Regions from separate parts of the Streptomyces sp. NPDC090994 genome, predicted to be linked through region 1. Evidence: predicted binding sites of a transcription regulator. Region 1 holds the regulator's gene; the other holds the start of a gene.
What was found. Region 1 encodes HrcA, which represses chaperone genes, less so after heat shock. Its sites were predicted from a motif close to TTNGCACTCNGNNNNNCNGAGTGCNAA; they were not measured.

Region 2: the regulator HrcA is predicted to act here: its motif matches at 1,488-1,514, upstream of groES (co-chaperone GroES).

The regions. Positions count from the first base shown of each region.
Region 1 covers NZ_JBIVWS010000010.1:59,333-64,083, reverse strand. Annotated here, with positions in the region: gene dnaJ (molecular chaperone DnaJ) at 1-896, opposite strand, end outside; gene hrcA (heat-inducible transcriptional repressor HrcA) at 897-1,913, opposite strand; gene ACIQR3_RS21480 (MBL fold metallo-hydrolase) at 2,075-2,800, shown strand; gene ACIQR3_RS21475 (DUF3097 domain-containing protein) at 2,835-3,644, shown strand; gene hemW (radical SAM family heme chaperone HemW) at 3,746-4,751, opposite strand, start outside.
Region 2 covers NZ_JBIVWS010000001.1:646,639-651,389, forward strand. Annotated here, with positions in the region: gene groL (chaperonin GroEL) at 1-916, opposite strand, end outside; gene groES (co-chaperone GroES) at 1,033-1,341, opposite strand; gene ACIQR3_RS02965 (polysaccharide deacetylase family protein) at 1,598-2,302, opposite strand; gene ACIQR3_RS02970 (polysaccharide deacetylase family protein) at 2,299-3,216, opposite strand; gene ACIQR3_RS02975 (methyltransferase domain-containing protein) at 3,306-4,520, shown strand; gene ACIQR3_RS02980 (cell wall-binding repeat-containing protein) at 4,498-4,751, opposite strand, start outside.

The DNA of each region.
Region 1 (4,751 bases):
CCGGGCCGGATGTCGACCTCCTCCAGGCCGTCCAGCGTCTCCAGCGGCACCTTGGTGCCGAGCGCCGCCGCCGTCATCGGGAGGGTGACCGTGCAGTGCAGGTCGTCGCCCCGGCGCTGGAACTGGGAGTGCGGCAGCTCGTGGATCTCGACGTACAGGTCGCCGGCCGGGCCGCCACCGGGGCCGACCTCGCCCTCGCCCGCGAGCTGGATCCGGGTGCCGTTGTCGACACCGGCCGGGATCTTCACCGTCAGCGTGCGGCGGGAGCGGATGCGGCCGTCGCCCGCGCACTCGGGGCACGGCGTCGGCACGACCGTGCCGAAGCCCTGGCACTGGGGGCAGGGCCGGGAGGTCATGACCTGGCCCAGGAAGGACCGGGTGACCTGCGAGACCTCACCGCGTCCGCGGCACATGTCACAGGTCTGCGCCGAGGTGCCGGGGGCCGCGCCCTCGCCGTTGCAGGTGTTGCAGACGACGGCCGTGTCGACCTGGATGTCCTTGGTCGTACCGAAGGCGGCCTCGTCCAGCTCCACCTCGATTCGGATCATCGCGTCCTGGCCGCGGCGGGTGCGCGAACGGGGTCCCCGCTGCGACGCCGTGCCGAAGAACGCGTCCATGATGTCCGAGAAGTTCCCGAAGCCGCCCGCGCCGAAACCGCCGGCGCCGGCGCCGCCGCTCTGCGACAGGGGGTCGCCGCCGAGGTCGTAGACCTGCTTCTTCTGCGGGTCCGACAGCACCTCGTAGGCGGCGTTGATCTCCTTGAACCGCTCCTGGGTCTTCGGATCGGGGTTGACGTCCGGGTGCAGCTCGCGGGCGAGCCTCCGGAACGCCTTCTTGATCTCGTCCTGGGACGCGTCGCGGCGCACGCCGAGTACGGCGTAGTAGTCCGTGGCCACTTATGACTCCGCCAGGATCTGTCCGACGTACCGTGCCACTGCGCGTACCGCTCCCATCGTTCCCGGGTAGTCCATGCGGGTCGGTCCGACCACGCCGAGCTTGGCAACCGCCTCGCCGCCCGAACCGTAGCCCACCGACACGACGGACGTGGAGTTGAGTCCTTCATGGGCGTTCTCATGACCGATCCGTACGGTCACGCCCGGATCCTTCGCCTCGCCGAGCAGCTTGAGGAGCACGACCTGCTCCTCCAGCGCCTCCAGCACCGGCCGGATCGTGAGGGGGAAGTCATGGCCGAAGCGGGTGAGGTTGGCGGTGCCGCCGATCATCAGCCGCTCCTCGTTCTCCTCGACCAGCGTCTCCAGCAGCGTGGAGAGCACTGTGGCGACCGTACCGCGCTCCTCCGCCTCGAAGGCGTCGGGGAGGTCCTCGACCAGCGTCGGCACGTCCGTGAACCGGCGCCCCGCGACCCGGCTGTTGAGCCGCGCCCGCAGGTCCGCCACCGAGGTCTCGCCGAACGGCGACGGGCAGTCGACCATGCGCTGCTCGACCCGCCCGGTGTCCGTGATCAGCACCAGCATCAGGCGCGCGGGCGCCAGCGAGAGCAGCTCCACGTGCCGCACGGTCGAGCGGGTCAGCGACGGGTACTGCACCACGGCGACCTGCCGGGTCAGCTGCGCCAGCAGCCGCACCGTGCGGGCCACCACGTCGTCGAGGTCGACGGCGCCCTCCAGGAAGTTCTGGATCGCGCGCCGCTCCGGGGCCGTCATCGGCTTGACCCCGGCGAGCTTGTCGACGAAGAGCCGGTAGCCCTTGTCGGTGGGGATGCGCCCGGCGCTGGTGTGCGGCTGGGCGATGAACCCCTCCTCCTCCAGCGCCGCCATGTCGTTGCGCACGGTCGCCGGGGAGACGCCGAGGCTGTGCCGCTCGGTGAGGGCCTTGGAGCCGACGGGCTCCTCGGTGCCGACGTAGTCCTGGACGATGGCGCGCAGCACTTGCAGCCTTCGTTCACTGAGCATCGCGCACACCTCCCGGTCACGTCCGACCACTTCCGCCCTGGCACTCACCGCGTGCGAGTGCCAGACTTCCCCGGCCCAGTGTACGGCCGTGGGGTACACCCCCGGCAAGGGCCGCCCCGTGCTGCCGTCCCCGGCGGGCTCGCACCGTTAGCGTCGCCGCCATGACGGTGACTTGGGAAGAGCTGGGCTGGGAGCGGGTGGCGGCCGGGGTGGGGCGGCGCCGGCTGCCGGTGTGGGACTGCACGGCGGGGCTCGTGGTCGGCGGGGACGCGGCGCTGGTGGTCGACGCGGGGTCGAGCCTGGGCGAGGGCGCGCGGCTGCGCACCGAGGCGCAGCGGCTGGCCGGCCGGCGTGTGACGCATCTCGCGCTGACCCACGCCCACTTCGACCACGTCTTCGGGGCGGCGGCGTTCGCGGGGGCGGAGGTGTACGGCGCGGCGGGGGTGGACGCGGTCCTCGGCGCGGGGCGGGCGGCGCTGCGGGCGGACGCGCTGGCCAACGGCCTGGACCGGCGCCGCGCGGCGGAGGCGGTGGACGCGCTGGTGTCCGTACGGCACGAGGTGGGCGGCGAGCGGACCCTCGACCTGGGGGGCGGCCGGCGGGTGCTGCTGGCCGCCGTGGGCCCGGGGCACACGGCGCACGACCTGGCGGTCGTGGTGCCGGGCAGCCCGGCGGTCGTCTTCTGCGGGGACCTGGTGGAGGAGTCGGGGGAACCGCAGGCGGGGCCCGACGCCCTTCCCGGGCAGTGGCCGGCCTCGCTGGACCGGCTGCTCGGCCTGGGCGGCGAGGACGCGCTGTACGTGCCCGGTCACGGCGCGGTGGTGGACGCGGCGTTCGTCCGGGCGCAGCGGGACGCGCTGGCGGCGCGGTTCGGCGTGTCGCTCTGATCACGTCCGTGGCGTTCCTCGTATCGTCAGCGGAATGCGCCAGTACTCCGCCGATCTCACGCCCCCGTGGAAGAAGCCGCAGCCGGTGCCCGAGGTCCCGGCCGATCCCGGGCTCGTCGTGGAGGAGCCCGGCACCGGGTTCTGCGGGGCGGTGATCGGCTGCGAGGCGGGCACGGTGACGCTGGAGGACCGCTTCGGCAAGCACCGGGTGTTCCCGCTGGAGCCGCGCGGGTTCCTGCTGGAGGGCCGGGTGGTGACGCTGGTCAAGCCGTCGTCGGGTCCGGTACGTCCGTCCCGTACGGCGTCCGGTTCGGTCGCCGTCCCCGGCGCGCGGGCCCGGGTGGCCCGCGCCGGGCGCATCTACGTGGAGGGCCGGCACGACGCCGAGCTGGTCGAGAAGGTGTGGGGCGACGACCTGCGCGTCGAGGGCGTGGTGGTCGAGTACCTGGAGGGCGTCGACGACCTGCCGTCGGTCGTCGACGGTTTCGCACCGGGTCCGGACGCGCGGCTGGGGGTCCTGGTGGACCATCTGGTGCCGGGCTCGAAGGAGTGGCGGATCGCGGAGTCGGTGACCAGTGAGCACGCGCTGGTGGTCGGTCATCCGTACATCGACATCTGGGAGGCCGTGAAACCGGCCGCGCTGGGGATCGAGGCGTGGCCGCGGGTGCCGCGCGGGCAGGACTGGAAGACGGGGGTGTGCCGGGCGCTGGGGTGGCCGGAGAACACGGGGGCCGCCTGGCAGCACATCCTGGGGCGGGTGCGGTCCTACAAGGACCTGGAGCCGGAGCTGCTGGGGCGGGTGGAGGAGCTGATCGACTTCGTCACGGGGAGCGGTGGGGCCTGACGTTCTCGTGGACGGCGGACTCGCCGGTGTCCGGTTCGACACCGGCGAACCGGGATCAGGGACCGCACCGCCCCTCGGCAGCGCTTCACCCACCCGAGCGATCAGTCCACCAGGTCCCTGACCACCCCGTCCGCCAGCAGCCGCCCCCGCAGCGTCAGCACCGCGCGCCCCTCCCCGTACGGCCCCTCCTGGAGCAGCCCGTCCGACAGCGCCCGGCGTGACGCGGCGAGGCCCTCTTCGCGGAGGAGGGAGAGCGGGACGCCCTCGCGCAGGCGGAGTTCCAGGAGGATGCGCTCGACGCGGCGGTCCTCGTCGGTGAGGAGTTCGCGCCCGGCGCCCGGGGAGCGGCCCTGCGCCAGCGCCGCCGCGTACGCGCCGGGGTGCTTGACGTTCCACCAGCGCACGCCGCCCACGTGGGAGTGGGCGCCCGGTCCCGCGCCCCACCAGTCGGCGCCCCGCCAGTACAGCTCGTTGTGCAGGCAGCGGCCCGCCTCGGAGGTGGCCCAGTTGGACACCTCGTACCAGTCGAAGCCCGCGGCGGCGAGGGTCTCCTCGGCGATGAGGTACCGGTCGGCGTGCACGTCGTCGTCGGTCATCGGGACCTCGCCGCGGCGGATGCGGCGGGCGAGCCGGGTGCCCTCCTCGACGATGAGCGCGTACGCCGAGACGTGGTCGGGTCCGGCGCCGAGGGCCGCGTCCAGGGAGGCCCGCCAGTCGTCGTCCGTCTCGCCGGGGGTGCCGTAGATCAGGTCGAGGTTGACGTGGTCGAAGCCGGCCGCGCGGGCCTCGGCGACGCAGGCCTCGGGGCGGCCGGGGGTGTGGGTGCGGTCGAGGATCTTCAGGACGTGCTGCCGGGCGCTCTGCATGCCGAAGGAGATCCGGTTGAAACCGCCCTCGCGGAGGGTCTCCAGGTACGCCGGGTCGACGGACTCCGGGTTGGCCTCCGTCGTGATCTCCGCGTCGGGCGCGAGGCCGAACTCGTCGCGGATCGCGCTCAGCATCCGTACCAGGTCGGCGGCGGCCAGCAGGGTGGGCGTGCCGCCGCCGACGAAGACCGTGCGGACCTCGCGCGGGTCGTCGCCGAGCACCTTGCGGGCGAGGCGGACC
Region 2 (4,751 bases), on a different contig from region 1:
CGACCTCCTCGGAGATGACCGTGGCGCCGGTGAGGACCGCCATGTCCTGGAGCATCGCCTTGCGGCGGTCACCGAAGCCGGGGGCCTTGACGGCCACCGCGTTGAAGGTGCCGCGGATCTTGTTGACGACCAGGGTGGAGAGCGCCTCGCCCTCGACGTCCTCGGCGATGATCAGCAGCGGCTTGGAGGAGTTGGCCTGGATGACCTTCTCCAGCAGCGGCAGCAGGTCCTGGATGGAGGAGATCTTGCCCTGGTTGATCAGGATGTAGGCGTCCTCCAGGACGGCCTCCATGCGCTCCTGGTCCGTGACGAAGTACGGCGACAGGTAGCCCTTGTCGAAGGCCATGCCCTCGGTGAAGTCCAGCTCCAGACCGAAGGTGTTGGACTCCTCGACGGTGATGACACCGTCCTTGCCGACCTTGTCCATCGCCTCGGCGATCAGCTCGCCGACCTGGCTGTCCTGCGCGGACAGCGCGGCGACGGCGGCGATGTCGGACTTCTCGTCGATCGGGCGGGCGGTGGCGAGCAGGTCGTCGGAGACCGCCTTGACGGCCGCGTCGATGCCCTTCTTCAGCAGCGCCGGGGAGGCACCGGCGGCGACGTTCTTCAGGCCCTCGCGGACCAGCGCCTGGGCCAGCACGGTGGCGGTGGTCGTACCGTCACCCGCGATGTCGTTGGTCTTGGTCGCCACCTCCTTCACCAGCTGGGCGCCCAGGTTCTCGTACGGGTCCTCGATCTCGACCTCACGGGCGATCGTGACACCGTCGTTGGTGATGGTGGGGGCGCCGAACTTCTTGTCGATGACGACATTGCGGCCCTTGGGACCGATCGTCACCTTCACCGTGTCAGCGAGCTTGTTGACGCCGCGCTCGAGGGCGCGACGGGCGTCCTCGTCGAACTTCAGGATCTTCGCCATGGGAGCGTGAGCCCTCTTCCGGAATGTGGGTTAACGACGCTGCGCCCCGGGCGCCCGGCTTCTTGGTGGTGGCGGGGGCCAGGGGCGCAGCTGAAAAGCAATGTGCTTCGGGTGAATTACTTCTCGACGATCGCGAGGACGTCGCGGGCCGAGAGGACGAGGTACTCCTCGCCGTTGTACTTCACCTCGGTGCCGCCGTACTTGCTGTAGAGCACGACGTCACCGACGGAGACGTCGAGCGGAAGACGGTTGCCGTCCTCGAAGCGGCCCGGGCCCACGGCCAGGACGACGCCCTCCTGGGGCTTCTCCTTGGCAGTGTCCGGAATGACCAGGCCCGAGGCCGTGGTCTGCTCGGCGTCGAGCGGCTGGACCACGATGCGGTCCTCGAGCGGCTTGATGGCAACCTTGGAGCTGGCGGTCGTCACGATCCGACCTCCCCCTTCGGAGATCTCACGGGGTTAACTGTCTGAGGTGGCGACCAGGTCGATCCGTCGTCGCGGGTGCCGGACCTGCCCGTCGCGTTGTTGGCACTCTCCTGGGGGGAGTGCCAGACCTGAGACTATGACCGCGATTAGCACTCGGTCAAGCGGAGTGCCAATCCTCGCGGCGCGTCGGCGGGGATTCGCCGGCGGACGCCGGTTTCCGTGACGCCCCGGCACGGGGGTGCGCGTCGCCGGGACGTCACAGGTGGTCCTCCAGGCGTCCCACCCTCAGCCCCGCCCTCTCGATCTGCCGCAGTACCCGCTCCGTACGCTCCGTCAGGGACGTTCCCTTGGGCCGGTCGGGGTCGACGGCGATGATGTCGCCGGGGCGCAGGCGGGGCTCGCCGTGGGTGAAGGTCAGGGCGCCGGTCGCGTCCGGGGCGGCCCGCCACAGGACGACCGCCGTGATGCCGCAGCCGGCGGCGGCCCGCAGGGTCGCCGTGTCGTAGCGGCCGTAGGGCGGGCGGAAGAGCCGGGGGCGGACGCCGAAGCGGGCCTTCAGCTTGCGCTGCTGGCCGCAGATCTCGGCGCGCTGGCCGGCGTAGGGCAGGCCGCGCAGGGCGGGGTGGTCGAGGGTGTGGTTCTGCAGGCTCGCGCCGACCGCGCGCAGCCGCGCGAAGTGGCCGTACGCCGGTCCGGCGACCTGGTCGGTGAGGAACAGGGTGACCGGCAACCGCCGGTCGCGGACGAGGGGGGGGAAGCCGGGGTCGCGTTCGGCGCCGTCGTCGTAGGTGAGGAAGACGACGCGGTCGCGGGTGGGGACGTGGTCGACGACGGGCGGCAGCCCGCCCGCCGGGCCCCCGCCCGTCCCCGGGCCCGCCGCGGGGGCGCCGGCCGTGGCGCAGGCGGTGAGCAGGGCGGCGGCCAGGGCGGCTCCCGCCGTGGCCGCCCGCCGCCGCCTCACAGGTAGTCCTCCAGGCGGGCCACCGCGTATCCCTCGGCGGTGACCTTGTCCAGGAACCGGCGGACCATGTCGCGCATGGTGCCGTCCCAGTCCTTCGTGCCGCGGAAGTGGGTGAGGACGATGTCGCCGGGGTGGATCTCGCGGTCCCACTCGCGGTAGTCCCAGTGGTCGGCGAAGACCTCCTCGTTCCACAGCGGGACGTGCGTGATGCCGCAACTCTTGGCGGCGACCAGGGTGTCCTGGTCGTAGTTGCCGAAGGGCGGGCGGAAGACGGCGGGGCGCTTGCCGTACTGCTCGCGGATCACCTCCTGCATGCCGCAGATCTCGCGTTTCTGCTCGGCGTAGGAGAGGCCCGGCAGGTAGGGGTGGGTGAGGGTGTGGTTGTTCAGGGTGACGCCGCGGGCCTGCATCTTCTTGAAGTAGGCGTAGTCGTCCTTCACCAGGTAGTCGCTGAGGAAGGCGGTGTACGGGACCTTCAGGTCGCTCATCATCTTCAGGAAGCGGCGGTCCTTCTCGCCGCCGTCGTCGATGGTGAGGAAGACGATCTTCTCCTTGGTCGGGACCGTGGTGAAGACCGGCGGGAGGCCGCGTTCGGCGTGGTCGTCGACCTCGAAGCCGTCGCGGGTGGGGATCTCCGGTTTCTCGGCCGGGGGCGGGGGCGCGGGCAGCGGGGCCCGCTTCAGCCCCCAGCGCTTCGCCGCGGCGTGCGCGGCGCGCAGCTTGCCCGCGTAGGCGTCCAGCGCGCGGGCCGGCGGCGCCTTGAGGGGCTGGCCGGCGGCGGGCCGCACCTCGGAGGAGCCCAGTGCACAGCCCGGGACGAGAGTGGCGACGGCGAGCACGGCGAGACCGCCCCGGACGCGCGCCCTCCCCCCGCGACGTACCCGATTTTTGTCATTTTGTACTACTGCTCGCATGGTGCCGGATCCTCGCAGCCGCCGGACCGTCAGCCCGCCCGACACGCGACCGGAGGTGAACGGTCCACCGCCTGGCCCACAATGGCCCGGTGAACGACCTCGACGCCCTCCTCGCCCTCGACACCCCCGCCGGCCGCGACCTGCTCGACCAGGTGCGCGACACCGATCCCGCCGAGGAGCTGGCCGTCGCCACCCGGCTGCGCCGCACCCACCCGGCCGACCTCGTCTCGGCGGCCCTGGGCCAGGCGCGGCTGCGGCAGCGGGCGGTGGCGAAGTTCGGGGCCGAGGACGCCGGGCGGATGTTCTTCACGCCCAACGGGGTCGAGCAGTCGACGCGGGCGAGTGTCGCCGCGTACCGCGCCCGGCGCTTCACCGAGCTGGGCGTGACCTCCGTCGCCGACCTGTGCTGCGGGATCGGCGGGGACGCGATCGCGCTGGCCCGGGCCGGGATCAGGGTGCTGGCGGTGGACCGGGACCCGGCGACGGCCGCCGCCGCCCGCGCCAACGCCGAGGCGCTGGGGCTCGACGGGCTGATCGAGGTGCGGGAGGGGGATGTCGCGGAGGTGGAGACCGGCGGGTACGACGCGGTCTTCGTCGACCCCGCCAGACGGGGCGGCCGGGGCCGGATCTTCGACCCCGAGGCCTACTCGCCGCCCCTGTCGTGGGCCGTGCGGGCGGCCCGTACGGCGTCCCGGGCCGCCGCGCTGAAGGTGGCGCCCGGCATCCCGCACGAGGCGGTGCCCGACGGCGCCGAGGCCGAGTGGATCTCCGACGGCGGGGACGTCAAGGAGGCGGTGCTGTGGTTCGGCACCGAGCCGGGCGCGGTGCGGGCGACACTGCTGCCGGGCCCGCGCACCCTGCTCTCCCGCCGGCTGCCCGACCCGGACGTCCGCACGCCCGGCCGGTACCTCTACGAGCCGGACGGCGCCGTCATCCGCGCCCACCTGGTCGCCGAGGTGGCCGACCAGGTCGGCGGCGGGCTGCTCGACGCGACGATCGCGTACGTCACGGCGGACGCGCTGCGGCCGACGCCGTACGCCACGGCGTACGAGATCACCGACCTGATGCCCTTCAACGTCAAGAAGCTGAAGGCGCTGCTGCGGGAGCGGGGCGTCGGCACGCTGACCGTGAAGAAGCGCGGCTCGGCCGTCGAACCGGAGGAGCTGCGCCGCAAGGTCAAGCCCCAGGGGCCGCACGCGGCGACGGTGTTCCTGACCCGGGTGGCGGGGGCGCCGTTCATGCTCGTCGGCGCCCCCGCGGGTCCGGTCACCGGCGGTCCGGTTACTGGCGGTGGACCGTCCTGAGGGAGTCCAGGTGCGGGTCGGAGCCGACGGGGCCGGAGCGGGCGACCGTGACCTCCTGCCCGTCGTTGGTCCGCATGGTCGACCGGGCGGTCGCCGCGGGGCTCGCCGGGACCTTGCCGTCGTAGTACGGGTGGTACGTGAACTGCGTGCCGCTCGCGCTGATCGACGAGCCCGCCGTGTTCAGCGCGGTCACCGTCACCGCGGCGGTGTCACCGAAGGCGATCGCTCCCT